DNA from 3 places in the Proteus sp. GOKU genome. Region 3 is predicted to be linked to each of the others. Evidence: predicted binding sites of a transcription regulator. Region 3 holds the regulator's gene; each other region holds the start of a gene.
The links. Region 3 encodes PurR, which represses purine synthesis genes. Its sites were predicted from a motif close to CANGCAAACGTTTGCNTG; they were not measured.
Positions count from the first base shown of each region.

Region 1: the regulator PurR is predicted to act here: its motif matches at 4,692-4,709, upstream of gltS (sodium/glutamate symporter).
Region 2: the regulator PurR is predicted to act here: its motif matches at 4,977-4,994, upstream of purT (formate-dependent phosphoribosylglycinamide formyltransferase).

Region 1 covers NZ_CP034105.1:3,847,087-3,857,599, forward strand. The annotation lists gene spoT (bifunctional GTP diphosphokinase/guanosine-3',5'-bis pyrophosphate 3'-pyrophosphohydrolase) at 1-322, shown strand, start outside; gene trmH (tRNA (guanosine(18)-2'-O)-methyltransferase TrmH) at 325-1,047, shown strand; gene recG (ATP-dependent DNA helicase RecG) at 1,052-3,139, shown strand; gene gltS (sodium/glutamate symporter) at 3,302-4,519, opposite strand; gene EHE21_RS17590 (uracil-xanthine permease family protein) at 4,761-6,152, shown strand; gene EHE21_RS17595 (hypothetical protein) at 6,307-6,837, shown strand; gene EHE21_RS17600 (AsmA family protein) at 6,938-8,614, shown strand; gene EHE21_RS17605 (hypothetical protein) at 8,702-8,941, shown strand; gene rluF (23S rRNA pseudouridine(2604) synthase RluF) at 9,033-9,914, opposite strand; gene fabY (fatty acid biosynthesis protein FabY) at 10,089-10,513, opposite strand, start outside.
Region 2 covers NZ_CP034105.1:3,183,084-3,193,596, reverse strand. The annotation lists gene EHE21_RS14710 (LacI family DNA-binding transcriptional regulator) at 42-1,037, shown strand; gene EHE21_RS14705 (glycoside hydrolase family 32 protein) at 1,067-2,533, opposite strand; gene EHE21_RS14700 (aminoimidazole riboside kinase) at 2,807-3,754, shown strand; gene rarD (EamA family transporter RarD) at 3,990-4,901, shown strand; gene purT (formate-dependent phosphoribosylglycinamide formyltransferase) at 5,027-6,214, shown strand; gene modA (molybdate ABC transporter substrate-binding protein) at 6,253-6,972, opposite strand; gene EHE21_RS14680 (ABC transporter substrate-binding protein) at 6,984-8,036, opposite strand; gene htpG (molecular chaperone HtpG) at 8,248-10,131, shown strand; gene adk (adenylate kinase) at 10,314-10,513, shown strand, end outside.
Region 3 covers NZ_CP034105.1:1,748,006-1,758,518, forward strand. The annotation lists tRNA gene EHE21_RS08115 (tRNA-Val) at 98-174, opposite strand; tRNA gene EHE21_RS08120 (tRNA-Val) at 204-280, opposite strand; gene EHE21_RS08125 (MATE family efflux transporter) at 429-1,802, opposite strand; gene EHE21_RS08130 (riboflavin synthase subunit alpha) at 2,116-2,787, shown strand; gene cfa (cyclopropane fatty acyl phospholipid synthase) at 2,876-4,030, opposite strand; gene punC (purine nucleoside transporter PunC) at 4,336-5,553, opposite strand; gene punR (DNA-binding transcriptional activator PunR) at 5,672-6,574, shown strand; gene purR (HTH-type transcriptional repressor PurR) at 6,601-7,626, opposite strand; gene EHE21_RS19045 (YnhF family membrane protein) at 7,895-7,978, shown strand; gene sodB (superoxide dismutase [Fe]) at 8,116-8,694, opposite strand; gene EHE21_RS08165 (hypothetical protein) at 9,083-9,607, shown strand; gene EHE21_RS08170 (hypothetical protein) at 9,637-9,996, shown strand; gene EHE21_RS08175 (hypothetical protein) at 10,077-10,513, shown strand, end outside.

The DNA of each region.
Region 1 (10,513 bases), 2.0 Mb from region 3:
TGAATCTTGTCGTAATATTCGTGGTTACCAAAAAGAGCCTGAAAAATTCATGCCTGTCGAGTGGGATAAAGAGATCAACAGCGATTTCATTACTGAAATTAAAGTCGATATGATTAACCACCAAGGCGCTTTAGCAAACTTAACCGCAGCTATTAACGATGCTAACTCAAGTATTCAAAGTATGAATACAGAAGAGAAAGACGGTCGCGTATATTGTGCTTTTATTCGCTTAACGGCGAAAGACAGAATTCAATTAGCCAATATCATGCGTAAACTTCGCATCATGCCAGACGTTCTGCGCGTTAGCCGTAATAAAAACTAGTCATGAATTCAATTCGATATGCCCGCATCTGCCAAATGATGGCGATGCGGCAGCCTGATCTTACCGTCTGCCTTGAAGAAGTGCATAAATCCCATAATGTTGCAGCCGTTATCAGAACGGCTGATGCTGTGGGCATTCCTAAAATTCATGCTATTTGGCCTGAAGAAAAAATGCGAATGTTAGTTTCCCCCGCAGCAGGAAGTAATAGCTGGGTCAATGTAGAAACTCATCCTACTATCACAGACGCGGTTAACGCCTTTCGAGCCCAAGGTATGCAAGTTCTTGCGACTCATCTCTCAGATAAAGCGGTTGATTTTCGTGAGATTGATTACACGCGCCCAACTTGTATTATTATGGGACAAGAAAAAACGGGTATCTCACAAGATGCTATCGCGCTTGCAGATCAAGATATTATTGTGCCGATGATGGGAATGGTACAATCCCTAAATGTTTCTGTCGCCAGTGCACTAATTTTATATGAAGCACAACGCCAACGTCAGGCTGCGGGTATGTATAACCGAACAGAGAGCACCTTAACAGAAGAAGAACAGCAAATTCTTCTCTTTGAAGGCGGATACCCGGTTTTGGCAGAAGTTTCTCGTCGTAAAGGACTGCCTCGCCCTTATATTAATGGCAGCGGTGAAATTGAAGCCCCTGAATCATGGTGGGCGGAAATGCAAATGACGCAAAAACAACTTAGGAAATTAAAAAAGACGGAGTATTGATCCCATGAAAGGAAAACTGCTTGATGCAATCCCCTTAACCACTCTTCACGGCGTAGGTGCAAGTCAGGCAGACAAGCTGGCAAAAATAGGGCTTGTGACTATTGAGGATTTGTTACTCCACCTTCCTTTGCGTTATGAAGATCAAACGCACCTCTATGCTATCAGTGATCTCCTTCCCGGTATTCCTGCCACTGTCTCTGGCGAAATATTAAGAACTGAAGTCAGTTTTGGTCGTCGTAAAATGATGACCTGTCAAATTTCTGACGGCTCTGGAATTTTAACACTTCGCTTTTTTAACTTTACAGCGGCGATGAAAAATAACCTTGCTCAGGGTAAACAAGTCACTGCTTATGGAGAAGTTAAACGAGGAAGTCGGGGTCCTGAAATTATTCACCCTGAATACAAAATCAAAGTTGCAGGCTCTGAAGTTAAACTGCAAGAAACGCTCACTCCCATCTATTCAACGACAGAAGGCTTACGCCAAACATCATTACGTAAATTAATAGAGCAAGCATTAGAATTACTTGATACCTGCGCTATTAACGAACTATTACCCGATCAATTTATTCACGGCTTACCGCCGTTGGCTACTGCATTACGTACACTGCATAATCCGCCTCCTGATATTGCTTTTGCAGAACTTGAGAAAGGACAGCATCCTGCGCAAAAAAGGCTAATTATTGAAGAATTGCTAGCTCACAATCTAGGTATGCTCAATGCAAGAGCTGGTGCACAATCTTATCGTGCAGAGCCATTGTTTATGCCAAATACATCGACATTACGTCAGCAGTTTCTCGCCTCTCTCCCCTTTACCCCGACTAATGCACAACAACGTGTCGTTAATGAGATAGAAGCAGATTTAGAAAAAGACTATCCAATGATGCGATTGATCCAAGGAGATGTAGGCTCAGGTAAAACACTAGTGGCCGCATTAAGTGCGTTACGTGCTATTGCTAATGGCAAGCAAGTGGCTTTAATGGCACCAACAGAATTATTGGCAGAGCAACATGCATTAACCTTTAAGAAATGGTTTGAGCCTTTTGGTATCCAAGTAGGTTGGTTGGCAGGAAAACAGAAAGGGAAAGCCCGCGAAACGCAGCAAAATGCTATTGCGAATGGTGAAGTCTCAATCATTATTGGAACACATGCGATTTTCCAAGAACAAGTTAAATTTCACTCTCTAGCCTTAGTGATTATTGATGAACAACACCGTTTTGGTGTGCATCAACGCCTTGCCTTATGGAAAAAAGGTGAAGAGCAAGGCTTTCACCCTCATCAATTGGTGATGACAGCAACGCCAATCCCACGCACATTAGCGATGACCGCTTATGCTGATATGGACACCTCTATCATCGACGAATTACCGCCGGGGCGTACACCTGTTACCACTGTCGCTATCCCCGATACTCGCCGTAATGACATTATTGAACGCATCAGACTGGCTTGCACAGAAGAGGATCGACAAGCCTACTGGGTATGCACCCTAATTGAAGATTCTGAAGTGCTTGAAGCGCAAGCGGCCCAAGTTATCTATGATGAACTTACAATAGCACTCCCTGAAATCAAAGTAGGATTGGTACATGGGCGAATGAAGCCCGCAGAGAAACAAGCTGTAATGGCGGCATTTAAAGAGAATGAGCTGCAACTTTTAGTTGCAACAACAGTGATTGAAGTTGGCGTTGACGTACCTAATGCAAGTTTGATGATCATTGATAACCCAGAACGACTAGGGCTAGCACAGTTACACCAATTACGCGGGCGTGTAGGTCGGGGTGCTATCGCCTCTCATTGTGTCTTGTTGTATAAAACACCACTCACTCAAACAGCACGTTTGCGATTGCAGGTATTAAGGGATAGCAATGATGGTTTTGTCATTGCACAAAAAGATCTCGAAATTCGTGGCCCCGGCGAGCTTTTAGGTACTAAGCAAACAGGTAATGCACAATTTAAGGTCGCTGATTTATTACGTGATCAAGGGCTTGTTCCTGAAGTGCAACGTATCGCTCGTTACCTGCATCAGCACTATCCTAAGCATTCTCAAGCCTTAATCGAACGCTGGCTACCTGCCAAGACACAATATAGCCAAGCTTAAGATTACTCTTTTGCATGCCTTAGCGTGCGTTTGAACTCACTTTAAGTTGATCTCGAAATATTCGTAAGTTAAATGCCACATAGAAAAACACCTCAATGTCGATATTCAACATTGAGGTGCTCTTTAACGTTTTTGAAGCTATTTTAATTTATAGTAGCCAAACTACCCTGCAACTATAGGTGTAAAAAACGGTAGCATCAGATACAGTTTAATCACTATTGCATTCACAATATCAATGAAGAATGCACCGACCATAGGTACGACTAAGAACGCAAGATGAGAAGGTCCAAAACGGTCTGTCACGGCTTGCATATTCGCAATCGCAGTTGGTGTAGCACCTAAACCAAAACCACAGTGACCAGCTGCTAAAATCGCAGCATCGTAGTTTTTACCCATAACACGGAAAGTCACAAAAATCGCATACAGCGCCATTACAGCCGCTTGAACACCAAGGATAACCAGCATTGGTATCGCCAGTGATGCAAGCTCCCATAATTTCAAGCTCATTAATGCCATCGCTAAGAATAACGACAAACTTACGTTACCTAAGACTGACACGGCTCTATCAAAAACACGGTAGAACCCAAGCATTGAAAGGCTATTACTTAAAATAACGCCAATAAACAGAACACACACAAAGGTCGGTAGTGAGAATGCAGTACCTTCTAACAATTGAGAAAGGAAAGTACCCGCCATTAAACAGATAGAGATCATCGCAATAGTTTCTAATAAAACCATTGAAGTGATCATTCTGCCTGTTGTCGGCTTCTCAAACGCAGTTGGCATTTCATGGTCGTCGGCGCCTAATCCTGGCGTTGGGATATTTTTGATTAAGTAGCGTGCAACTGGGCCACCAATCAATCCCCCTAAAACTAAACCAAAGGTCGCACAAGCCATCGCCACTTCAGACGCACTCATAAAACCATAGTTTTCAACAAAGGTTTTACCCCAAGCAGCACCAGTACCATGACCACCCGATAAAGTAATCGAACCAGCCAGTAATCCCATTAATGGATCAAGGCCTAACATTTCTGCCAATGCAATACCGACTGTGTTTTGTACAAACAACAATCCAACAACAACAAAGACGAAAATAAAAAGCGCTTTTCCTCCCGCTTTTAAACTCGCGAGGTTTGCGTTTAAACCAATTGTTGCAAAGAAGGCTAGCATTAATGGATCTTTAAGTGAGAGATCAAAACTCACTTCCCAGTCCATAAAAGATTTGAATGCTAATAGAAGAACTGCAACAAGTAGCCCACCTGCAACGGGTTCCGGGATCGTATACCGTTCTAAAAAAGGAACAGATTTCACTAACTTACGTCCGATCAAGAGAACCAAAGTGGCCGCAACCAGCGTGCCATAAACATCAAGATGATACATTTATGTACCCCGTCTTATTTGTTAATTTTATATAAAAATACTACGACGCTAAGTTCATCCATAAACAACGCCAAAAGCAGGTATCCCCGATTAGAAAAAAAAACGGAGACAAACACAAGTTAAAACATATAAAAATGTGAGCGCCTCTTATGCATTTTGATAACATCATTTTTACGCAAACGATTGCTTTTGTGGCGCAGATCATTAAAATACCGTTTTTGCCGAATAAGAAATTCACACCATGGTTACTTCAGAAAATCAAAATTTGCCTAAAAATAGTGACGTTTCAATTAAAAAAAATAGCGAACTTCTTTTTGCTTTAGAAGAAAAACCGCCATTACCACAAACCCTTTTTGCTGCTTGCCAACATCTTTTAGCCATGTTTGTCGCGGTTATTACACCCGCGATCCTCATTTGCCAAGCATTAGGACTACCTGCACACGATACCCAACGCATTATCAGCATGTCTTTATTTGCATCAGGCATTGCCTCTCTTATTCAAATTCGAGCTTGGGGGCCGATAGGTTCAGGATTGTTATCAATTCAAGGAACGAGCTTCAACTTTGTTGCTCCGCTCATTATGGGGGGATTAGCACTTAAAAATGGTGGGGTTGATATTCCAACAATGATGGCAGCCCTTTTTGGTACTCTAATGGTTGCCTCACTAACCGAAATTATTCTTTCTCGTGTACTTCACTTAGCAAGACGTATCATTACACCGTTGGTTTCAGGTGTCGTAGTGATGATAATCGGCCTCTCTTTAATTCAAGTTGGATTAACCTCTATTGGTGGTGGTTATGCAGCCATCGAGAACAATACCTTTGGTTCACCACAAAACTTGTTATTAGCAGGCTCTGTTCTTATCGTTATTATTTTACTTAATCGACAAAAAAATCCTTACTTACGAGTAGCTTCTTTAGTCATTGCAATGGCTGTGGGCTATGTTCTTGCTTGGGCTTTAGATATGTTACCCACACCCGCAGAACATCAAGAAACGCCTTTTATGACTATTCCTGAGCCATTTTATTATGGGCTGTCATTTGATTGGCATTTACTTATTCCTTTAATGCTGGTGTTTATGATCACTTCGCTAGAAACTATTGGTGATATCACAGCAACGTCTGATGTTTCAGAGCAACCCGTCAGCGGTCCTTTGTATATGAAACGCATTAAAGGGGGCGTATTAGCTAATGGAATTAACTCCATGGTTTCAGCATTTTTCAATACCTTTCCAAACTCTTGTTTTGGTCAAAATAATGGTGTGATCCAATTAACGGGTGTTGCTAGTCGTTACGTAGGTTATGTTGTTGCGGCAATGCTTGTTATCTTGGGTTTATTTCCCTTCGTTGCTGAATTTGTACAAAGAATTCCTGAGCCAGTATTAGGCGGAGCCACATTAGTGATGTTCGGTACGATAGCTGCGTCCGGTGTACGTATTGTGTCTAAAGAGGCATTAAACCGCCGAGCTATCATGATCCTTGCTATTTCACTTGCAGTAGGCTTAGGCGTTTCGCAACAGCCTCAAATATTACAGTTTGCCCCTGATTGGCTAAAAACATTGCTATCATCAGGTATTGCTGCGGGCGGTTTAACAGCCATTATTTTAAATCTGATTTTCCCACCAGAAAAATAATGATTAACTCGCAACAAATGAGTAAAGCGCTATTTGGGATTATGAAAATAGCGCTTTATTTATCATCTTTAGGTCAATGGTATTTTTATAAAAGTATTGTCCTTTGCGTTACGGTAAATCTTTATCTCAATACTGAAAATCAAAGGAAAATAACATGGCTACACCATTGAACCCAATTAAAAACCCTGCACTCGAATACTTAAAAAGTTATCCGTCTACTCAAGATTTTCATATACAAACTATTGGGCAATTTTTTACTTATCTCAAAGACTCTATTCTTTCATTATTTAATAGTGAGCATAAATTTACTTATTTAGGAAATAAGTCTGTTGCTGAATTCAATTTAGAGCATATTAAAAAAGATTTAGATACGTTTTTAACCAATCCATATCTTAATAAGCCTACAGTGGATGCCCTTAAATATTCATTTAATTACTTACAGAATCAATCTTACATTACACCTAATCTTCACGATGTTTACCGTTCTGGCAGTCTTGAACCTAATGATTTGATTTCTCGATTAATTAACTACAGTAACAAACTTCAGCTGCAAAAATTAAGTACAACAGAAACAAAACATGCTCAATGGGTTATGAAAATACTAGAGGAGATAAATAGTCATTTAAAACAATTACCCAATACGGAAAACCTGACATCCAGAATATCTAACATCCTTAATAAATGAGTGAAATCTCTTTGATCTATCCGATGAATACTTGAGCATCGCCTAGTTTTCAGGCATAACTGTATAATGTTTTGATGGAGTATAAAACAGGAGAAGGGTTATGCGCTGGCTGATGAAAAGTTTGGTATCTCTGATACTTATCGTTATTTTATTTATTATTATAATTTACGCTTTTATTCAGACTCAGTGGGGCGCGCAGAAAACCAGTGAATGGCTGACACAATACACTGACTATGATATTCGCTTCTCAGGTATTGAGCATGATCTTATGCAACCCGAGCAAGTCATTGTCCATGATCTCCTCGTTAATCCTAAACAAGATAAAGCCACCGTATCGGCTAAATCAGCACAAATTCGATTTAATTGGCAATTTTTTACCACACCTTCTCATCTACAAAAAATCACATTAGAAAATGGCAATATTGAGTTTGCAGACAAAACACCTTCAATACCCTTAAGTGCCGATATCTTACAATTTAAAAATATGGCACTAAGTAGTGAAAAAACTGATTTTTCTTTTGATGCCAAGAAAGTGACGGGCGGTATTACGCCGTGGCTCCCAACATCAACCGATTTAATAGGAGCAGGCCATTTCCAATTTTCTATTGCTAATGGCATGGTAAATAATAATGAATTCAGTAATTTTATTATCTCTGGGCAATATCAACCTAATAATATTCAAATAGAGAAATTAGGTACTCGTTTACTTAATGGCTCACTATCTTTGAGCGGGCAATATCAAGATAATCAATGGAAATTTGATGAAGTTTATATGAATGGCTTGCGCTGGCAATCCTCGCAAACCTTTAACGAATTAATTCAGTCTCTCTCTAAATACCCTCGTATTAGTATAAGAGCACTTAATATTGTTGATTTTACTGCTGAAGGAAAACAGTGGGCAGTCAGCGGTTTTGATGGGCAATTTTCTCAGTTTAGTTGGGATAACGCTCTTTCATTTACAACTGGTGAACTCAATACAAATGATGTTGTTTTTCAAGATGAACACTTCACTGATCTTATCGCAAAACTTAATCAACAAAATCATCAACTCAATCTAGATAGCCTCAGCCTACGCTACGAGAAAGGCTTAATTAAGCTTGCTGGTAATTGGAATAAAGGTAATAAAACGATTACGATCCAAGACGCCACATTATCAGGCCTTTTATATACACTACCTGAAAATTGGCTCACTTTTTTAACTAAACCAATAGATGATAAGAGTAATATTCAAAATATCACTATCGAACAGTTATCTATCAATCAATCCATCTTGATTGATATCACGCCAGAATTTCCATTCCAATTCACCAACTTAACAGGAAAACTGCAAAATTTAGTGATTGCAAAAGAAGGGGAATGGGGATTATGGCAAGGCTCAGCGGTATTTAATGCTGATAGTGGTACATTAAATCGTATTGAATTACGTCGCCCTGATTTAAAAATTGTCACTCAACAAGACAACGCTATCGTTGAGCAATATTCAGCATTTATTGGTGACGGCATTGTTCGAGGTTCAGCCGGTTTAGTACAATCTAACCAACAGCGCCAATTCTCACTTATTGCTAATGGACTAAATGTACCTTTATCAACGCCTTACACATTGGGTTTAAAAACAACCTACTCTGACGAAATAGGCCAATTCACATTAAAATTGAAAGGGGATTTACGTTCAAGCCCTGTGGAATCAACACTTAATGGTACATTAACTGGAAGTAAAGGTGAGCAACAAATACTCAACTCAGTGATACAAAATGGCGAAATAATTAATCACCTATAATATTGATCTTTCGCAGGAGCACGGATTGCTCCCTTTATAAAAAGCGTTACAATGCGCTATTGCCCTTTTCTTTATTGTGGAGTTTTCATGTCTGACGAAGATTTTTCCCCTGAAAAAATATCTTTAAATGTGTTTCAACAATCTCCTTTAACTGCACTTGAAGATAACAGCACACTGCTTGTGTGTGATGACAACAAAACTCCGTTGTTCTATTGCCTTTCTAAAGAAGATTATGATGCATTGATTGAGCGAGTTATGGATGCTGAACTTGCAGCTATCGTACTTGAACGTCGCCAAAATAAATTAGATGAGCTTGATTTAGACTAATTTTATCGATGTGTAATTTGTCTTAAATAGAACAAACAAAAAACACCCTTTCAGGTGTTTTTTTGTTTTTATCGCATCTTCAAAGATGAACTTAACGTTTTTTCTTTTTACGACCAGGCTGAACAAAACGCTTACGGGAATTATTTTCCGTTTCTTTGGTTTTTGTTTGAGGAATATGAATACCCAATGCTTTTGCATTGCTACTAATTTGTTTTTTCGGCTTATTTTGCTTTGGTTTTGGCGGTGCTTCAGAAGTCGATTTTTCAATCGATTCAAATAAGGTAATCAGCTCATCATCCGTCAAATCACGCCATTCACCGACAGGCAATCCTGATAAGCTCACATTCATAATACGAATACGTTCAAGCTTAGTGACTTCATAACCAAAATATTCACACATACGACGAATTTGACGATTTAACCCTTGAACTAAGGTAATACGAAACACCATCGGCGCTTCTTTCTTAACCTTACATTTCTTGGTTTTTTGTCCCATGATAGGAACACCAGCACCCATACCATGAATAAACTCATCAGTAATCGGCTTATTCACTGTCACGAGATACTCTTTTTCGTGATCATTACCTGCACGTAGGATTTTATTCACTAAATCGCCGTGGTTGGTCAGGAAAATCAACCCTTGAGAGTCTTTATCTAAACGTCCAATTGGGAAAATACGAGTACTGTGGTTAACATAGTCAACAATATTATCTTTCTCGCCATCATCTGTGGTACTGACAATACCTACTGGCTTATTCAGTGCAATCAAAACTAGCTCAGAGTTATCCTGTGCTTCAATCAACCGACCATTGACTTTGACTTCATCGCCCGCAAATACTTGGTCGCCAATACCGGCACGCTTGCCATTAATAAGGACAAGTCCTTGCTCAATATAACGGTCAGCCTCACGACGTGAGCAGATCCCGCTTTCACTGATATATTTATTAAGACGAGTAGATAAATTGGTGTCCATGCTTCCCTCCGTAAACTGCGAAATATACATCAATTGGATAGCGATAGAAACACTATAAAATAAGCATTAGAGCATAGATTGATTATCCCCACGCTTTAACGTAGAAAAGATAACAAAAACGTCGATAAGATCGGTAAAAAATAGATTAAATTCAATTAATTAAAATAAGCACACTTAACATTGCTTATTTTGTGAAGGTAATACAATATAAGTACCACTAAAAACAGCACCAACACCTTCATCGCCACAAATATCAACATCTAGCTTAATGCGAGCTTTACTGCCCTTCGCTAATCGCCCTAAATCCCCGCTTAAATTTTCCATATCTGCAACGGCCGCAGGACGTCCTGATACAGGTTTGCGATAACGAATATGAGCATCCACCAGCACAATATCACCTTGTAACTTATGCTCTCGCATTAATAGCCAAATCAATCCCCAACCGGTTAATGTTGCGAGTGAAAATTGGCTGCCAGCAAAAATAGTGTGATGAGGGTTTTGGTTTCCCGCTTCTGGGATAGTGGTATAAAAACGAGTTCCCGTATATTGAGTAATACGTAATCCCATTTTCTCACTTAAAGGAATATGTTGATGCCACT
Region 2 (10,513 bases), 1.4 Mb from region 3:
TTTCTATTGATCCTTTTTAATAAACCAATCGAGCCAATGCTATGGCGTCACTGAAAGATGTAGCTCGACTTGCATCCGTTTCTTTGATGACAGTCTCAAGAGCGATTAATAACCCTGAGTTATTAAAACCAGAAACACTGAAACAAGTCCAAAATGCGATTGATCAACTTAACTATGTTCCAGATTATTCTGCACGAAAAATTCGTGGGCAAGGAACAAAAGTATCATCAATTGGTGTTCTGGCAATTGATACCGCAACGACACCATTTTCTGTGGAAATGATTTTATCGATAGAGCAAACCGCAAGAGAATTTGGCTGGAGTTCATTTGTTGTCAATTTAACTGCGCAAGATTGTTATGAAAATGCCATTTGGCAGCTTTTAGCTCAACGTCCAGATGGAATTATTTATACCACGATGGGCTTGCGTGAAATCACCGTGCATGAAAAGTTGCTTGATAAGAATTTAGTGTTAGCAAACTGCTTGGATAAAACGCACGCTTTTCCAACTTATATTCCCGATGATTATCATGGGCAGTATTTTGCGATGAAAAAGGTCATCGAAAAAGGGTATCGCCGCCCTTTATGTTTCTATATACCTGAAGAGTCTGTTGCAGGTCCTATTCGTCGTAAGGCTGTTGAAGATGCTTGGCAAGAGGCTGGGCTACCATTGGCGAACTTACAACAATATACGATGATGTTTGGAGATGAGCACTATCGTGATGTGATTGAAATATTGAAAAAGCATTGTGTTCAACAAAAAGCAGATTTTGATATTCTCATTTGTGGTAATGACCGTATTGCATTTCTAGCGTATCAAGTTTTACTTTCTATGGGATTACGTATTCCAGAGCAAGTGGCTGTTTTGGGTTATGACAATATGATTGGTACAGGAGAGCTGTTTTATCCACCATTAACAACGGTACAATTGCCTCATTATGAATTAGGTAAAGAAGCGACGTTGCATATCATTCAAGAACGGAACCATAGAGATACAGTACACGTACCTTGCCAATTAGTTGAACGTGAGTCTATTTAAAGACTCACGTCTTACTTAACTTATCAATATCAGTAAATACTATTTAACTGCCAATATTCACCATTAATCAGTGTTGCATCACCGTTCATGGCAAAAAGACGTAATGTACGAGCATCTTGTTGAGCATAATATCGACTGCTAAAGGTGAACTCACCTTTGTTTACAAAGATTTCAATTGATGAGCGATCAATGAAAATACGTAAATTCAATTCACAACCTTCAGGTAATGGAATACTTCGAGCGCCACTGATATTGTGCTGAGGATAATGACGATTAAGAACTAACCGGTGTGATTGATTATCAACAAAGAGCTCAAGTCCTTCACCTAGCCATAAGCCGAATTTTTCAGCGTTACTGTTTAAAGATAATGTTAAGTCGAGTTCGATAGCTGGGGTGTTATCGAATAGCTCTATGGATTGATTACTGAGTGTTAATGGCTGGATAGACTGTTTTTCTTGGCGCAATGATTCGACTTCTTTAATGGGGATCATGCGTAAGCGATTTTTGGATTTATCAAAAGTGATTTCACGAGGGAGCGTAAAACAGCCAGACCAAAATTCAGATTTTGAAGGCATGGGCGAATTCCACATATCCATCCATCCCATAGAAACGCGACGACCATCAGGTGTCGTAAATGATTGTGGCGCATAATAGTCATGGCCATTATCAAGTTCAATAAAATGCCCTTGTAGTTTAAAGGGTTGGTTTGGTGACCACTGACCAATTAATGCACCAGATTGAAAGAGGTTGCGATATTGATAGCCTTCGGCTCGTTTTCCTTGTGGTGAGAAGACGATTGCAAATTCATTTTCTTGGCTAATAGGGAAGAAATCAGGGCACTCCCACATATAGACATTTTTATCATCCGTTTTTCCTAAAACAGTGTAATCATTGTTCCACCGCTGATCTTCCACAAATAAGGTGTCGCTAGAGAAGAGTAGGACTTGTCCTTGATCTTTTTCATCACGAGCACCAACAACCATCCACCATTTACCTTCTTGATACCAAACTTTAGGATCACGAAAATGCATATAACCTTTAGGGGGTTCTAAAACGATCCCTTTTTTCTCAAAATGAATACCATCTTCACTGATAGCAACACATTGCGCTTCATAGATTTGGCTATCATCACCTTCGTCTGCTAACCAGTTGTGTCCTGTATAGAAAAGATAGAGTTTGCCTTCATGGCTAATGGCTGATCCTGAGAAACAACCACTTTTGTCGTAGTCATCCCCTGGTGTTAATGCAATAGGTTGGTGTTGCCAGTGGATCATATCGGTACTTGTGGCATGTCCCCAATGCATAGGTCCCCAATCTTGGGAATAAGGATGGTGCTGATAAAAAGCATGATATAAACCATCATGATAAATAAGACCATTAGGATCGTTTAACCAACCCGCAGGTGCGGCCAAATGAAACTGGGGATAAAATTTATTGCCTCGTTTTTCAATCAAGGTATTTAAGGCTTTTGTTGATTGTTCTAAGCGGTGTTTCATATCATTATCCTTATTATATGTCAGAGTTATTAGTGTGTTTTTAAGATCACTGAAAGGGTAAAGAACAGATGTAATCACACTATTACTCTTGTTGTTAACGATAACATTTATAGTGAAAAAAATACGATATATGAGATTGACTTTATCATATTATCTTATTATGTTAACGTTATCAGTGTGGATTTACGAGCAATATCTTTATTTATTCGTTATGAATAGCCATAAAAACAGAATATAGTTAAGAAAAATAATTGCTTATCTTCTGGAGAGATTATGAAAGTCTGGTCTTTAGGTGACGCTGTTGTTGACTTGATCCCATTGCAAAACATGCAATATGAAGCATGTGCTGGTGGTGCGCCAGTCAATGTTGCTGCTGGCGTTGCTAAACTCGGTCAACAAAGTGGTTTTATTGGGCGCGTAGGTGAAGATGCGTTCGGCCATTTTATGCAAAAAACACTGTTTGATCTGGGTGTTGATACTCGTGCAATGGAATTTGATGAGTTTCACCGTACCAGTACTGTTCTTGTCTCTTTACAAGAAAATGGTGAGCGTGATTTTACTTTCTTAGTTGCTGAGTCTGCTGATCAATTTTTAACAGAAAAATCTTTACCTGCATTTGAAAAAGATATTTTGCATTTTTGCTCTTTAGCATTAGTGAATCCCATTTGTCGCTCGACCTTAGATTGTGCGATCAAAAGTATTAAAGAAAGTGATTCACTACTGAGTTTTGATATTAATTTACGTCCTCAAATGTGGCGTGATCATGAAGAAATGCGTGAAATTATCGATAATTATGCGCATAAAGCAGACATATTAAAATTATCAGAAGATGAGCTAACATGGATGACACAAGAAGTGACATTGAATAATGCACTCAAAAAATTAGAAATTTATCCCGCTCGTTTAAAAGTGATCACTCAAGGCTCTAAAGGTTGTTTAGTTTTAACGCCAAATACGCAAGTCGCATTTAGTGCCTTTACTGTCGAATGTATTGATACAACAGGTGCTGGTGATGCCTTTATGTCCGGTTTGTTAGCTGCGCTTGCTGAATATGGTTTTGCTGAAGATGAACAATATCTATCAAAAATAGTGACGCAAGCAGCTGCTTGTGGCGCTTTAGCCACCACTCAAAAAGGGGCGATAGCTGCGGCACCAAGTCGTAAAAAATTACATGATTTTGTTCAGCAACAACCACCTTTACATGTTAGGGAGATTTTCTAACAACTCATCCATTTTTTCTGGTTGTGGTTTTTACCACGGTTTTCCCTTAATGGTATTTTCCTATTCTCCATTTATAACTACTTTTCTCGGAGTGGTTATTTATGGAGATTTTTTTATCTCGTCTATTCGGTTGTGCTGATGTTTGATCAATCAATCAGCGATGCTGATCATATTGTTCTGTCTGTTTTAAGCGTATGATATTAAATCTTATTGACTTTTATTGATGGAACATTAAATGTGGGCTCAATCGGGCGCGGTATTAGCCATTTTTTCTTATATTCTTTGGGGAATAACCCCTCTGTTTTATCGGCTGTTACCCGGAGCACAACCGTTAGAAATGTTGGCTCAGCGTTTGATTTGGTCTATCCCTCTTTTATTACTCGTTCGACTCTTTATTAAAAATAGAACACGATGGCGCGCAGTTTTACAAGATAAGCGCTCTGTTTTTATGTGTCTATTTAGCTCAATGGCTATGGCAGTTTCTTGGTGTACGTTTACTTATGCATTAACACATCAACAAGTATTAGAAGCGAGTTTGGGGTATTTTATTAATCCGCTTTTCTCAATTTTATTAGGTGTGATATTTCTTAAAGAAAAGCTTAATCCAGCAGAAAAATGGGCTGTTACCTTAATTTGTGCAGGTGTGGGTTATCAATTATGGATGTACGGTGAATTGCCTGTATTGGCTATCATGATGGGTGGTGCATTTGCTGTATATGGCTTGATCCGCAAGTTTATTCGTTTTGATGTGATCACCTCTTTATTTATGGAAACACTTTGGTTAATGCCATTAGCAATAGGTGCCACTATTTGGTTGTTTATAACAGATAAAAGCGCACTACCTTCTGCTGATAATCTGACTCGTTTTTATTATATTCTCACTGCACCCGTCACTATACTGCCGTTATTGTTCTTTACCGCAGCAGTCAAACGAACCACATTAACTGTAATTGGATTAGCACAATATATTGAGCCTACTATTCAGTTTTTACTGGCTGTTTTCTTATTCCATGAAGCTTTTGATGAAGTAAAAGGTGTGAGTTTCTCTCTAATTTGGTTAGGGCTTTTATGCTGTATTTTAGCACTTATCCGAAAACGCCTGAATTATCTAAAAATTCAAAAAGGAAAACGTAGCCAAACAGTGTAATTATTTTATTTCTCTGTTTGATTATTTTTTTGTCTGGCTATTTTTCTATCAAGCTAAATCCGCTATGCTATATGAAAAGCAATCGTTTGCGTGATTGTGGTTTTTATTAATGGTGAGGATAAAAAATGACAGTGTTGGGTACGGCTCTTACGGCAAATGCAACAAAAGTGATGTTATTAGGTGCTGGCGAACTAGGAAAAGAAGTCGCGATAGAGTGCCAACGCTTAGGTATTGAAGTGATTGCAGTTGATCGCTATTTCAATGCTCCCGCTATGCATGTTGCACATCGCCATCATGTTGTAAATATGCTTGATATCGATGCATTAAAGCAAGTTATTGAACAAGAGCGACCTGATTTTATCGTTCCAGAAATTGAAGCTATTGCAACAACGTTACTGGTTGAATTAGAACAAGCGGGGCAAAAAATTGTTCCTTGCGCCCGTGCAGTAAAGCTGACTATGGATAGAGAAGGGATACGTCGATTAGCCTCAGAAACATTACATTTACCTACATCAAACTATCAATTTGTTGATGATGAAGTGAGTTTTAAAAAAGCCGCTTTAGAAATAGGCTTCCCTTGTATTGTAAAACCCGTCATGAGTTCATCCGGAAAAGGGCAAAGTGTTATTCGTGGTGAAAATGATTTAGCTCAGGCTTGGACTTATTCGCAAGAGGGTGGTAGAGCAGGTAAAGGGCGCGTTATCGTTGAAAAAATGATCCCGTTTGATTTTGAGATCACTTTACTAACTATTCATGCTGTTGATGGTATCCATTTTTGTGCCCCGATTGGTCATCGACAAGAAAAAGGGGATTACCGAAGTTCGTGGCAGCCTCAAAAGATGAGTGATATCGCACTTGCTAAAGCAGAACATATTGCGAGTAAAGTGGTTGAGAATTTAGGGGGCTATGGCTTATTTGGTGTTGAGTTATTTGTTCAAGGTGATGAGGTATTCTTTAATGAAGTCTCTCCTCGCCCTCATGATACTGGGCTCGTGACATTAATCTCTCAAGATTTATCAGAGTTCGCGCTTCATGTCCGTGCTTTTTTAGGCTATCCCATTGGTGGTATTCGCCAATTAGGCCCTTGTGCATCAGCGGTTATTTTACCGGAGCTTCATAGTACAAATATCGTTTATTCTGGTATTGAAAAAGCGTTGAAGGCGAATCGCCAAATTCGCCTTTTTGCTAAACCTGAAATTGCCGGCTCTCGTCGTTTAGGTGTTGTACTTGCTCATGCAGATACAATAAAACATGCATTAGATGAAGCAAACGCAGGTGCTAACGCTATCATTGTAAGTGATGCTCAAAAATAACGATATAACATAAGGTTACTTACCGCTAAGAAGAGAACTTAACTTAGCGGTAAAAATCCAGCTTTTATAAAATACGCTTTCGCATAAGGAGATAATATCTCTTGATATAAACTATAAGCCTGAGAATGAATAAGTGTCGCACAATAGTGCGCGGTAACATTAAAAGGTTTTGGAATATCGAAGATCTTTAATTCAGGAAATTGGCTTAATTGTATTTGGTAGTGCTGATAACCAATGAAAGCATCTGCTTGATGTGTGGTAATTAAATAGTGGGCTGCCATTCTACCTTGAGGAATGGTAAGTGAATGCTCACCTCCAACTAAAGAGAGTGCTCGCATTTTTAATGCCTGACTTAACTTTGGGTCAATCTGCGCAATATTATCAAACAGTTGCCAACTATAATCCCCTGATGGATCTGTTTTTGGTGTGGATATCCCTAATTTTAATGCGGTATTTGATAATACGCTAAGCCAGTTATCTTCTTCATTTACATCATTACGACGAGCAGTAATGCAAAGCTGATTAGCAATAAAAGGAGCATATTGTAGTGCGAGGCCTTTATCGATTAATTGCTTTGCATTATTTTCGTCAGCAGAAAGAAACAAATGACAGGTTTCCCCTTGTTCAATGAGTTGACGCAAAAGTCCTGCGGGTCCAAATGTAAGTACCCACTTCTCGCCTGTTTTTTGCTGGTAATGCTCAATAAAAGCAGGGAGTGTTGTTTTTAAGCTACCTGCTGCAAAAAGGGAAAATGTCATGATGTTATATCCTACTCTTTTCCTTGATATTGAGTACGATAGAATTTTTGATACCAATCATTAGCGGCTTTTTGTATATCAATATCGCTAAATTTTTCAGGATATAGTTTTTTTGCCATCCACAATTCACCTATTGCCATGGCTTCAGGCATTGGGTATCCCCATGCTTTCGCATATTCAGGCATTAAATAAATTCGATTATTTTTAACCGCACTAATAACCTGCCAACGCGTATCTTGTTTGATTTCATCAACAACTTGAGGGTATCTGTCTTGAATAAAAATGACTTCAGGGTCCCATGCAATAACTTGTTCTAGTGAAACTTGCTTATAACCTTTAACGGTTGATGCGGCGACATTAAATGCACCTGCATGTTCCATCATTAATCCTGTGTATTTTCCTGAGCCATAGGTTGTTAAGTCTGGATTAGCCATATAAGCCCGTACTCGTTGCTCTTTAGGAATATCTTGTAAGCGCTGACTAACTTGTTCACGTTGTTTAAAGGTATCGTTAACTAATGCTTGTGCATTCTCTGATTTATTGACGATATCACCAATCAGCAAAATACCTTCTTTTAGTCCTTCGTTATAGGCTTGCTCTTCATTTTGTAATGTTGGGTTAAGTGTTGATTTATCATCATTAACTTCTTTACGTAATGAAATCGCCACAACTGGAATACCAAGAGCAGAGATCTTATCAATCATCTCTTTTGGGGCGTAGTTAGTCACAAAGACAACTTGAGGTTGCAGCTTTACTAAGCTTTCAGCATCAAAACTGGTGAGATCGCCGACTTTAGGTGTGTTTTCTAGAGATGGTGCTAGTTGTGCATATCCATCACCAAGTTGCTGCTTCCAATTGGACATCACACCAACAATTTTATCCGTTGCATCAAGTTGAACCAATAAGTTCAGAGTTTGATGTTGTAAAACCACCGTTCTTTCTACTTTGTCTGGAATGGTAACGGTGCGACCAATTTGGTCTACGATTTGTCTATCTGCGTAAGAGATGGATGAGAGGGAGAGTAAGCCAATACCTAGTAAACAGTGCTGTAATAAAGCTTTCATAGTCATAAACCTAAGTTAATATCGCTGTATAATAAAATATACAGCTAAAAATATACAGCAAGTATTATTTTGGCTCAAACTTTAATCATATAAGGTGCTTAATCACTTTTATTAGCTTAATTTTTTACTCGACCCTTGAAACTTGCTTAACTATCCCCACTTTTTACTCATATTGATTTTTTTCGCCAAATTAGGATTAATTGAGGTAAAAATGAGTATGAAAGGTCAGGAAACAAGAGGATTTCAGTCAGAAGTTAAACAACTTCTTCAATTAATGATCCATTCTCTTTACTCCAATAAAGAAATTTTCCTTCGCGAATTGATTTCGAACGCATCAGATGCGGCTGATAAATTGCGTTTCCGTGCATTATCAGATGCAGCGCTTTATGAAAATAATGGTGAGTTGCATGTGCGCATTTCCACTGATAAAGAAGCTCGTACTCTAACTATCAGTGATAATGGTATTGGTATGACTCGTGATGAAGTCATTGATAATCTCGGTACTATTGCAAAATCAGGTACAAAATCATTCTTAGAATCTATCGGACAAGATCAAGCTAAAGATAGCCAACTAATTGGTCAGTTTGGTGTCGGATTCTATTCTGCATTTATCGTTGCAGATAAAGTGACAGTACGCACTCGCGCAGCTGGCGAAAGTGCAGATAAAGGTGTTTTTTGGGAATCTGAAGGCGAAGGTGATTACACCATTGCTGATATTGAAAAAGCAGATCGCGGTACTGAAATTACGCTTCATTTACGTGAAGGTGAAGATGAGTATTTAGACGATTGGCGTCTGCGTAGCATTATTAGTAAATATTCCGACCATATTTCTCTGCCTGTTGAAATTGAAACAAAAAATGAAGAAGACGGCACAGTAACATGGGAAAAAATTAATAAAGCGCAAGCACTTTGGACTCGTAATAAAGCTGAAGTGAGTGATGAAGAGTATAAAGAGTTTTATAAACATATCTCTCATGACTTTGCAGATCCATTAAGCTGGGTGCATAACCGTGTAGAAGGTAAGCAAGAGTATACAAGCTTATTATATGTGCCTTCAAAAGCGCCTTGGGATTTGTGGAATCGTGAACAACGTCATGGTTTAAAACTGTATGTCCAGCGCGTCTTTATTATGGATGAAGCTGAGCAGTTTATGCCTAATTACCTGCGTTTTATCCGTGGGTTAGTGGATTCTAATGATTTACCGCTAAACGTTTCTCGTGAAATTTTACAAGACAGCTCTGTTACACGTAACTTACGCAGTGCGTTAACTAAGCGTGCATTGCAGATGTTACAAAAACTGGCAGAAAACAAGCCGGAAGAGTATCAAGCATTCTGGAAAGAGTTTGGTTTAGTCTTAAAAGAAGGCCCTGCAGAAGACTCATCTAACATTGAAACTATTGCTAAATTACTACGTTTTGCATCAACACATAACGATAGTGATGCTCAAACAGTTTCACTGGAAGATTATGTTGGCCGTATGGTCGAAGGTCAGGAAAAAATTTACTACATCACAGCAGATAGCTATGCCGCTGCGAAAAATAGCCCTCATTTAGAGCTGTTCCGCAAAAAAGGTATTGAAGTACTGTTGTTATCTGATCGTATAGATGAATGGATGATGAATTACCTGACTGAGTTTGATGGCAAATCATTCCAGTCTGTCAGTAAAGCAGATGAATCTCTTGATAAACTTGCTGATGAAGAGAAGCAAGCTGAGCAAGAAGAAACAGATAAACAATTAGCACCGTTCGTCGAACGCATTAAAACCTTGCTAGGAGATAAAGTTAAAGATGTGAAATTAACGCATCGTTTAACAGATACTCCAGCAATCGTGACAACCAGTGCTGATGAAATGACAACACAAATGGCTAAATTGTTTGCAGCAGCAGGACAAGAAGTGCCAGAAGTGAAATACAACTTTGAGCTAAATCCAAATCATCCATTAGTGAAGCAAACAGCTGAGCTAACAGATGAAGCTCTATTTGCGGATTGGGTAAATTTATTACTCGATCAGGCATTATTTGCTGAAAGAGGCTCTTTAGAGGATCCAAACCAGTTTATTCGCTTAGTGAATCAACTTTTAGTTCAAAAAGCGTAACTGTTTTCGTTTTCAAACATTTAAACCACGTTTATCTGAAAAGAGAGCGTGGTTTTTTCTTTTTCGATAAAAAATAAAATGCAATCGCTACCGTGATTTCTTGAGAGATGACCTCACAAAATGGTATGGTAATGCGTTTTCGAGTTTAAATATAAAAAATTAAATGCAAGGGGATTTACGCGATGCGTATCATTCTGCTAGGCGCTCCAGGCGCTGGTAAAGGCACTCAGGCTCAATTCATTAAAGAAAACTATGGTATCCCACAGATTTCAACTGGTGATATGTTACGTGCAGCAGTAAGTGCAGGTACAGAACTAGGACTGAAAGCAAAAGCACTGATGGACAATGGTCAGTTAGTGACTGATGAATTAGTTATTGCGTT
Region 3 (10,513 bases):
TTAAACACTTTGTTGCGCAATAAAATATTGCAAGCTAGATTAATTATTTTGTAGGGTAGGTAAGAAGAATAAAAATAAGAAAATAGAGAAAGAGAAATGGTGCGTCCAAGTGGACTCGAACCACCGACCCCCACCATGTCAAGGTGGTGCTCTAACCAACTGAGCTATGGACGCACTGTATTGAGATGTTATCGAAAAATAAATGGTGCGTCCAAGTGGACTCGAACCACCGACCCCCACCATGTCAAGGTGGTGCTCTAACCAACTGAGCTATGGACGCATTATCTATTAGGTGACAACGGGGACGAATATTAACGAGATGATTCGATTCTGGCAAGAGGAAAAACACAAATTTATATTCAACTGCTCGTATTTAAAGCTATTTGTTGATATTTGTGTCATTCCCTTGCCGAAATAACTGTTTCTGTTTAACGCTCTGAGCGTAATAGTACCACTTCATCAGATTGACGTTGGATCCACCAAATGCGGGAACCCATCATAATTGCTGAGGCAGTTAAACCTAAAATAAAGCCAATCCAGAAACCAGCAGGTCCCATCGCTTCAACAAAGTAATTAGTACGCCCTAATATATAACCAGAAGGTAGTCCAATTACCCAATAGGCAATAAAAGTAATAAAGAAGATAGAGCGGGTATCTTTATAACCTCGTAATACACCTGAGCCAATAACTTGCACAGAATCTGATAACTGATAAAGCGCAGCGAATAACATAAGATGGGAAGCTAACGTCACCACTTCAATATTATCGTTATACATTAACGCGATTTTTTCTCTGAAGATAATAGAGAAAATCGCGGTACAACTTGCCAACATTAGTCCAACAGCAAGCGCTGTAATGGCTGAAATACGTGCTTGTTCTGTAGAGCGTTGCCCTAAGTTATGACCGACACGGATTGTTGCTGCTATTCCCAATGAAAGAGGGAACATAAACATTAGTGAACTAAAGTTAAGTGCTATCTGATGACTGGCAACCGCAGTAACGCCTAAAGGTGAAACTAATAATGCAACAACGGCAAATAGTGTTACCTCAAAGAATAAGGCTAAGCCAACAGGTAATCCTAAAAATGTAATACGTTTTATCGTGTGGAAATCAGGACTGACTAAACGTTTCTTTGGCATAACATCACGTTGTGTCGGTGCTCGACGCACGTAATAACGCATCATTAAGAACATCGCCCAGAAAACAGAAGCCGTTGCAACACCACAACCAATACCCCCTAATTGTGGTGCGCCAAATTTACCGTAAATAAAGGCGTAGTTGACAGGGATATTAATTAATAGGCCAACAAAACCAATTATCATGCCAGGTTTTGTTTTAGATAATCCCTCACATTGACTTCTCAGTACCTGATAGTAAAGGCAACCAGGTGCACCCCACATAATGGCATGAATAAATCCAATGGCCTTTTCGGCTAATTCGGGTTCTATATCATGTTGCGCTTCAATAATAAAACGGCTGTTATAAAGAATAGCAATTACCATGATTGATAAGAAAGTGGCGAGCCAAAAACCTTGCTGTGTACGATTAGCAATGTGTTTTCGTTGTCCTGAACCATTTAATTGAGCAACGATTGGGGTTAATGCCATTAATATCCCTTGGCCTAATAAAATCGTTGGTAACCAAATAGACGTACCTACTGCCACCGCCGACATTTCTGTGGCATTTACAGCACCCGCCATGACAGTATCAACGACACCCATTGCTGTCTGGGAAAACTGCGCGATGATAACGGGGATACCGAGAGCAAGTAAGCTACGCGCTTCTCTTATGTACTTCTGCACGCATACACCTTTATTTATTATAAGAAAACGAAAGGAAAGGAAGAGAACAAACGTCGTATTGTTAAAATGACGTAAAGAGATCCTCAAGACCGCTTATTCTAATGATAAAAGTTTAATTAGCAACGAAAGAAGTTTAGCTTTTCAAACACAGGATTTTGATAATTTATTAGGTGTTTTTACGTTATATTTAACGGTAATCCTCGACAAGGAATAAATACGATAATTGTTCCTTTGTATTAATACGAGCTATGTTATCCTTAATAGCATAAGCCTAAATTGAGTTTACCAGTTTATCGATCCAAGGAGATGTAAGATGTTTACAGGTATTGTTCAGGGAAAAGGGCGGGTTATTGCTATCGAAGATAAAGGCGATTTTCGTACCCATATCATTGAATTACCCAAAGAGTTAGTCGGCAATTTAGAAACAGGTGCTTCTGTTGCAAATAATGGTTGCTGTTTAACGGTCACTAAAATTGAAGGTACACATATTAGCTTTGATCTAGTGAAAGAGACATTACGTTTAACTAACCTTGGTGAATTAAAAGTCGGTTCTGAAGTGAATATTGAACGTGCGGCTAAATACGGTGATGAAATAGGCGGGCATGTGATGTCTGGTCATATTGTCACAACTGCCGAAGTTGCCAAAATTATAACATCAGAAAATAATTTACAAATTTGGTTTCGTATCTTTGATAAAGCATTAATGAAGTACATTTTACACAAAGGTTTTATTGGTATTGATGGAATAAGCCTAACTGTGGGCGATGTGGTTAATAACCGTTTTTGTGTCCATTTAATTCCTGAAACGCGCGATAGAACGACATTAGGTCGCAAACGCCTTGGTGATAAAGTCAATATTGAACTTGATCCTCAAACTCAAGCGATTGTCGATACAGTAGAGCGCGTTATGGCGCAACAAGCACAGCAACAAGCTTTATTAGCAGCACAACAAAATGAAAATGAAGAACAAGCTTCACATAATTAATAATTAATGTTGTTGCTCTTAAAAGATAATCAAAGAAAAAGCCAGTTTATCAATCAAACTGGCTTTTCTCTTTTTATAAAAAGAATAATTAGCGAGGGATTTGTAAACCGCCAATATGACCTTTAGGGCTTAGGACAATTTGCCATAACTGAATATCTCTGGCACGAAATGCACCCGCACAGGCATTAAGATAATAACTAAACATACGTTTAAAGCGTGGTGTGTAATTAGATTCAATATCTGGCCAATAGGCTAAAAAACGCTGATACCATGCCATTAGTGTTTTATCGTAATCAGCGCCAAAGTTATGCCAATCTTCCATTACAAATTTACTGTCCATTGCATGAGCAATTTTTTGAATAGACGGTAAACATCCATTAGGAAAGATATATTTGCTTATCCAGCTATCTACATTTACTTTGTCGCGGTTAGAACCTATGGTGTGCAATAAAAACAGACCATCTTCCTTTAAATTACGACGAACCACATCAAAATAAGTGGCATAATTTTTAGGTCCTACATGCTCAAACATACCTACTGAAACTATGCGATCAAACTTTTCATGTAAATCACGATAGTCTTCTAAAATAATATTAACATCAAGTCCTTGGCATCGAGCTTGTGCAAGTTTTTGCTGTTCAACAGAAATAGTGACTCCCGTTACAGAAACGCCAAAATGTTTGGCTGCATAGCCTGCAAGTCCACCCCAACCACAGCCGATGTCTAATAAGGTCATCCCCGGTTTTAAATCTAATTTTCGGCAAATTAAATCTAATTTATGTTCTTGAGCTTGAGTTAAATTATCTGCATTTTTCCAGTAACCACAGGAATATTGCATATTAGGATCAAGCATGGCAGTAAATAGATCATTACCAAGGTCGTAATGCTCTTTACCTACCATCCATGCACGTTTTTGTGTTTGCAGATTAAAAAGGCGGGCTGTCGCAATCTTGAAAATATCGCGTAGGTTTTGTGGGAGCTTATTTTCAAGACCAGCACGTAAAACTTTATGAAAGAATATATCTAATCGTTCACAATCCCACCAACCATCCATATAACTTTCGCCGAGACCTAATGAGCCTTGCTGTAATACTCTTTTATAAAAATTTTGATTATGAACCTGAATATCATAAGGTTCTGAGCCATTAACTCGAATATCAGCATGAGCTAACAGTTCTATTGCGATCTTTTTATAAGGATCGTTGGAGGTCTTTCGGCCTTCTTCTACACAAGATGTACTCATATACTCTCCGCGTAAACTAAGCGGGTTTTGAGACATAAAGCTAAGAAAGGATGTGTGCAGATTGACAGTATTAAAATGGTATTGTGTTCAGTCTGAATTGAACGAATAGAATTAATAAGACAACTAATCTGACATAATCAGCGAATAATCTGTTTAATGTCTCAAAATCCGAAAGAAAAATAAATAAAACGCTATTACAGCGTATAGGTAAGTATAGAGATGTAGAATGTTTTTCTCTAGAAAAGAAAAAGGCCATTTTTTATAAAATGGCCTTTTTAAGATGATTCTTAAAAGAAGGAGCGCGATTATTCTGCGGTTTGAACTGTGTGTTTGGTAACAGATTTATTACGCTGAATAAAGTAACCAACTGCCATTGGGATTGCTGTTAACGCCATAATTGCCGTGGTGTTAATCAAAGGTTGTTGGCTGATAAATGCAGAGACAATAAAACTTGCTAAGCTGCAAAGACCTAGTTGAAGCGCATTTTGTAACGCAGCAGCTTTACCACTGATTTCAGGATAAGCGGATAAAGCATTAGATACTGCGATTGGATAAGAAGCACCATTCATTGCAGCCATAATACAGAACGGAATTAAAATAGTTGTTAATGTTGGTTCAGTAAATTTAGCAACAAGGTATAACGCAGTCATACTGACAGCATAACCAATTAATAACAGTGGCAGCAGTGTTTTACCTGTCATTTTTGACAGTAAAATACGACAACCATAACCACCCACCATAAATGCAATAGTTTGTGGAATATAACTTAAACCGATATCCTGAGGAGAGTAGCCCATCTTTTCAAGAATGATTGGTGAGCCAGCTAACCAAGCAAAGAAACCTGCACTACAAGAAGCGTAAACTAATACGTTACCTGTATAGAGAGGGGATTTTAATAAAGTCATAAATGACGCAGAAGATTGGTTTGCATCTGTAACTGATTTTTGTTTAATGTTTTTTAGCATTAATGTCGGTAACATGAGAACTAACGTTACGGCCATTAACAGCATAAAAATCATACGCCAGCCACCGTGATCTAATAACGATGCACCGATTAAAGGCGCAAGTGCTGGTGATAATGCAACCAGTGGCATAATTAAAGCAAAAACGTGTTGAGCGCGAGATTCATCAAAACGGTCGATGACAAGAGCTTGCCAAATAACAGCAGCAGAGCAGACGCCGAAAGCTTGTAGGAAGCGCATAGCAAGTAAGCCAGTTGCACTTTCAACCCACAGCATACCAAGGCAGCCTAAAGAGAAAAGGCTTAAACCAATAAGAAGAATAGGTTTACGACCTACTTTGTCAGAAAGTGGTCCCCAAAGTAACTGAGCAACAGCAAAACCAAATAAAAAGATACTTAAGCTATTACTAATAGCACCTTCGCTGATAGAGAGTTCACGCTGCATCATACCAAATGCAGGTAAGTACATATCAATAGCTAAGTAACCTAGCATACTCAAACCCGCTAGGTACACCATAAAGCTCATAGGTGTTTTTGATTGTGTGGATGTTTTAGAATTCATTTTATTTTCTATGCTATGTGATGTAGAACATTTTATGTATTGTAACTAAGACCTATTTTACTTGTGAAACGGGAATATTTGGTTAATGCTGTGAAAAATTTTCAAAGGAATAAACTCTATGTGGTCAGAATACTCTTTAGAAGTTGTTGATGCAGTCGCAAGAACAGGAAGTTTTAGCTCGGCTGCTCAAGAATTGCACAGAGTGCCATCCGCCGTTAGTTACACAGTTCGGCAATTAGAGGAATGGCTTGCCGTTCCTTTGTTTGAGCGTCGTCATCGTGATGTAGAATTAACCGACGCAGGTAAAATTTTCATCAAAGAAGCACGATCTGTTATCAAAAAAATGAATGACACTCGACATCTTTGTCAACAAGTTTCTAATGGATGGCGCGGTCAATTTAGTATAGCAGTTGATGGCATTGTTAAACCTGAAAGAACACAACAACTTATTCTCGATTTCTACCGCCATTTTCCGGATATAGAACTGTATGTCTACCCTGAGGTGTTTAATGGCGTATGGGACTCCTTAGTTAATGGTCGTGTTGATTTAGCCATTGGTGCAACAAGAGCCTCACCAATAGGTGAACGTTATAGCTTTAGAGATATGGGATTTATGCCTTGGCGCTGTGTTTGCCATGTTGATCACCCTTTAGCGAAAGCACAACATCCATTAACGGATGATGAAATGCGGCCTTATCCAAGTTTATGTTTAGAGGATACCTCACGCAGTTTACCAAAGCGTGACACTTGGGCGCTAAATAATCAGCGCAGAATGGTTGTTCCGACATGGGATATGGGGCTTGAATGTTTGTTAGCGGGATTATGCGTTGGAATGGTGCCTTGGCACCGTGCTGAACCTTTAATTGAACAAGGTAAGCTGGTGACTTTACAACTGGCACAACCATTGCCAGACAGCCCATGCTGCCTGACGTGGGTCGATAAAAGTGAATCGCCCGCTTTGACATGGTTGTTAGATTATCTTGGAGATAGCCAAACCTTAAATGAGGAATGGCTTCGCTAGAAATCAGATAGCTAAATAAATATGAATTAGCGACGGTAGTCGATAAAAGGACCGTCAGCAACTGAACGGCGCTCAACTAATCGTGGATGAACTTCGATTGTTTGGGCGTCTTCGCGTTTATTGACGATACGATCAAGCAGCATCGATAATGCCATTTGACCTAGACGTTCTTTTGGCTGGTGAACGGTTGTGAGTGCAGGCGTAAAATAACGTGCATTACGAATATTGTCATAGCCAACAATAGAAATATCTAAAGGAACACGCAGGCCAAGTTCATCTGCAGCACAAATTGCGCCCATCGCCATCACATCACCACCACAAAAGACAGCCGTCGGGCGATGTTTTTGGTTTAGCATTTGGTACATGGCTTTATAGCCAGATTCTGGCTCGAAGTCGCCTTGTACAATCCATTCGTCTTTAACTGTGATTTTGGCTTCTTCCATGGCTTTTAAGAAACCTTGTAAGCGACCACCACCTGTATTTCGTTCTAATGGACCAGGGATAATACCAATATCACGATGGCCTCGCTCAATAAGGTAACGACCTGCAATATAACCACCATGGAAAGCGTTATCGATAATGGTATCTGTAAAGTCACCACGCGCTTTGCCCCAATCCATGACAACCATTGGAATATTACGATAGCCCTCTAAAAGAGTAAGAAGGTGATCGGGATATTCAGAACACATGACTAATAATCCATCAACACGTTTTTGTGCCAGCATCGCTAAATAGGCTTTTTGTTTATCGAGGTTATTATGTGAATTACATAAAATCAGTGTGTAGCCTTTGCTGTAACAACTATTTTCAACAGCTTCAATCACTTCAGCAAAGTAAGGAGCTTCACTGGACGTGGCTAACAGGCCAATAGATTTGGTGTGATTGACTTTTAAACTACGCGCAACGGCACTAGGCGAATAATTTAATTCTTTTATAGCGGCCCAAACTGCTGCCCGTGTGTTCTCAGCAACAAAACGTGTTTTGTTGATCACATGAGAAACAGTCGTGGTTGATACGCCTGCGCGTTTTGCCACGTCTTTTATTGTTGCCATGGTGTGGAAAACTCCTGACCTTCATTGGTCTCTTTTATCTAATTTTATGGTTTAACTGCCAGTATAGTCATACATAGGGCAAACACTGGCAATAATTTAGCGATTAGCTGTGAATTTTGTATGATCTAGCTCAAAAGTGAAAGTATTAATCAATGTTATAAATTGTGCACTGGTCGCTATTTTAGCAAATTTTGATATGTGATAATAATTAACCATGACAAGGTTATGGTTAAAAATGTGTATTATAATCATTTTGAGGGAGAAATAGATGGATACGGATCTGAAATTTGGTTTGAGTACAGCAGTAGCAGCGCTTGTTATGATCGTTTTATTTTCTACTATGATGTTCTAATCACTGCTTTATAGAATATCCGATCAATTTAAATAATAGATTATCGAATATCTGAATATAACAAAGGGCTCAAGGCCCTTTGTTATTTTGTCACCAAAAATGAATCTCAATCACTCACCTTTGATTATCAAGCTCAATTAAGCAAGGTTAGCTTCAACAAATGACCAGTTAACCAGTGCCCAGAACTCTTCTAAATATTTAACGCGCGCATTACGGTAGTCGATGTAGTAAGCATGTTCCCATACGTCTACTGTTAACAGTGGTTTGTCTGCACCTGAAACTGGAGTTGCAGCATTAGAGGTGTTAACAATTGCAACTGAACCGTCAGCTTTTTTCACTAACCAAGTCCAACCTGAACCGAAGTTTTTAGCTGCTGCATCATTAAATTGCTTTTTGAACTCTTCAAAAGAGCCAAATGCTTTGTTGATAGCATCAGCAACTTTACCTGTTGGTGCGCCACCTGCATTGGGTGCTAAGCAGTTCCAGTAGAAAGTGTGGTTCCATACTTGAGCAGCATTATTAAAGATACCGCCGTCAGTAGATTTGATGATTTCTTCTAAAGATTTGCTTTCTAAATCAGTACCTTTAACCAGATTGTTTAAATTGGTTACATAGGTTTGGTGGTGTTTGCCGTAGTGATATTCTAAAGTTTCTTTAGAGATGTGTGGCTCAAGAGCATCTAACGCATAAGGTAATTTTGGTAATTCGAAAGACATTGCGTACTCCTTTAAACTATCTATTTCGGGTTTTGTGCCTGAAATCATTCAATCAAAATCATTTGAATTGATAGAATGAGGCAAATGAATCACTAAGTTGTTACTATTTTGCTAATTATTTTAACAAAAATCTGCTGAAATAACAGCTAAATATCTTTTATCTATAGTTATAAGCCATATAGATTAATTATACTCATAAGAGTATATCCCTCTTGCCTGCACGTAAAGTGACAAAAGCGTATTTGTAATGAGATAAGTAAAAAAGGTAGAGAGTATAAATTTTATTCTATTAATATGATTTAATCGCGTCACCTAGTATGGATGGATTGGGGTAAGAGACTACAATTGATACATCGTAACAAATTTATTCTCAAAGGAATGTACAAATATGAAAAAAATATTTATAGCTATTGGCATGATAATATTTTTATCTGGGTTTGGATTTAAAAGTAATGAACCTTTGAAATTAGATTTTGGAAGATCAATTGATGATATTCCTTTTATAAAGAATGGTGTGTGTGAAACAGAGAAAGATCTTATCACTTGTTTTTTTAATAATGAGCCTCCGTTTGAGAAAGATTCTGATAGAAATGCATTAAAATTTTATAAAGGTAAGTTAATTGGTGTAAATCTATCCTATTTTGGTGGCGATGATATTGATTCGGTCTGTAATCTTTTAGCTCAGAAAATGAAAAATATTTATCCTTTAGTTAAAGATAAAAAAGCATTGTTAGCTGAGGTAAATAACTGTAAGGAGTTAGAGATAATTGAATATGAGTCATTAAGTGAGAATAAAATATTTGTATTTTCTGAATTAGAAAATATTGAGGCTAAAGAAGGGAATATAGAAATAATGTACTCACATAAGCCTTATTATTTATACATTTATCGTAGTAGCGATATTTTAGATTGAATTTACGCAAAAAGAGTGTAGGAGTTAAAATGAGTTATAATATTGCACTATTTGATTTTCCTATTCCGAATGATTTTGAAAAAGCGTGTGAATACTTCGAAAAATATGAAGATGAAGATATTCAGGAATTAAGCCCATTAATGTTGCGTTTTTATCAAGAAATTTCTCATCTATATCCGTGCCTTTGCGAATTACCTGATGATGAAATAGATGATAGTGTGTGGTGTGACGGGCCTTTAATTAATAACTTTATGACTAAAATCCCAGTTATTGGTTTTGTTTATTCTAAAGTAGATGAAGCTCTTCCTGTAGTTATTAAATTAGCAAATAAAATGGGGATCTCAGTCCTTGATTGGCAGCAAGGAACGGTATTTAATGCTAAACAATAAAAATGATATTTGAGATGATATAAGGGTTGACTTAAATTTGCCGACAATAGTTTAAGTTTTTTCAAGGGAGTGATAAAAGCATGCACGGAAGTATTATTTTCAAGTATTTTTCTATAAAAAGCTTAGTTCAGAGCCTATTCCTGCTTATTTTTTGTAGTGTGCTAAATGGTTGTAGCATGTTCTATGGCATTGCATGTAGTACCAGCATTTTATTTACACCGTCAGAATCGCAAGAAAAAATCTATATGCCGGAAGCTATTGTTAATCAATATTATGATCAACAGGTTGAAATTGGCGTATTTTCTGGTTTAGCACCATATTATATTGTGGAAAACCCAGAATGGGTTACTGTGACATTAATGGTGAAAAATAAAGATGGGGAGTGGCTTTCTCTTATTACATATGAAGATTGGCAAAAGCATGTCATACGCCAAGAAGAGCGTCCTATCATTTTTGCTCGTTTACAAGGAACAGCACCTAAAAGTGGCAATGTACGGATAAAAATAAAAGCCACAGT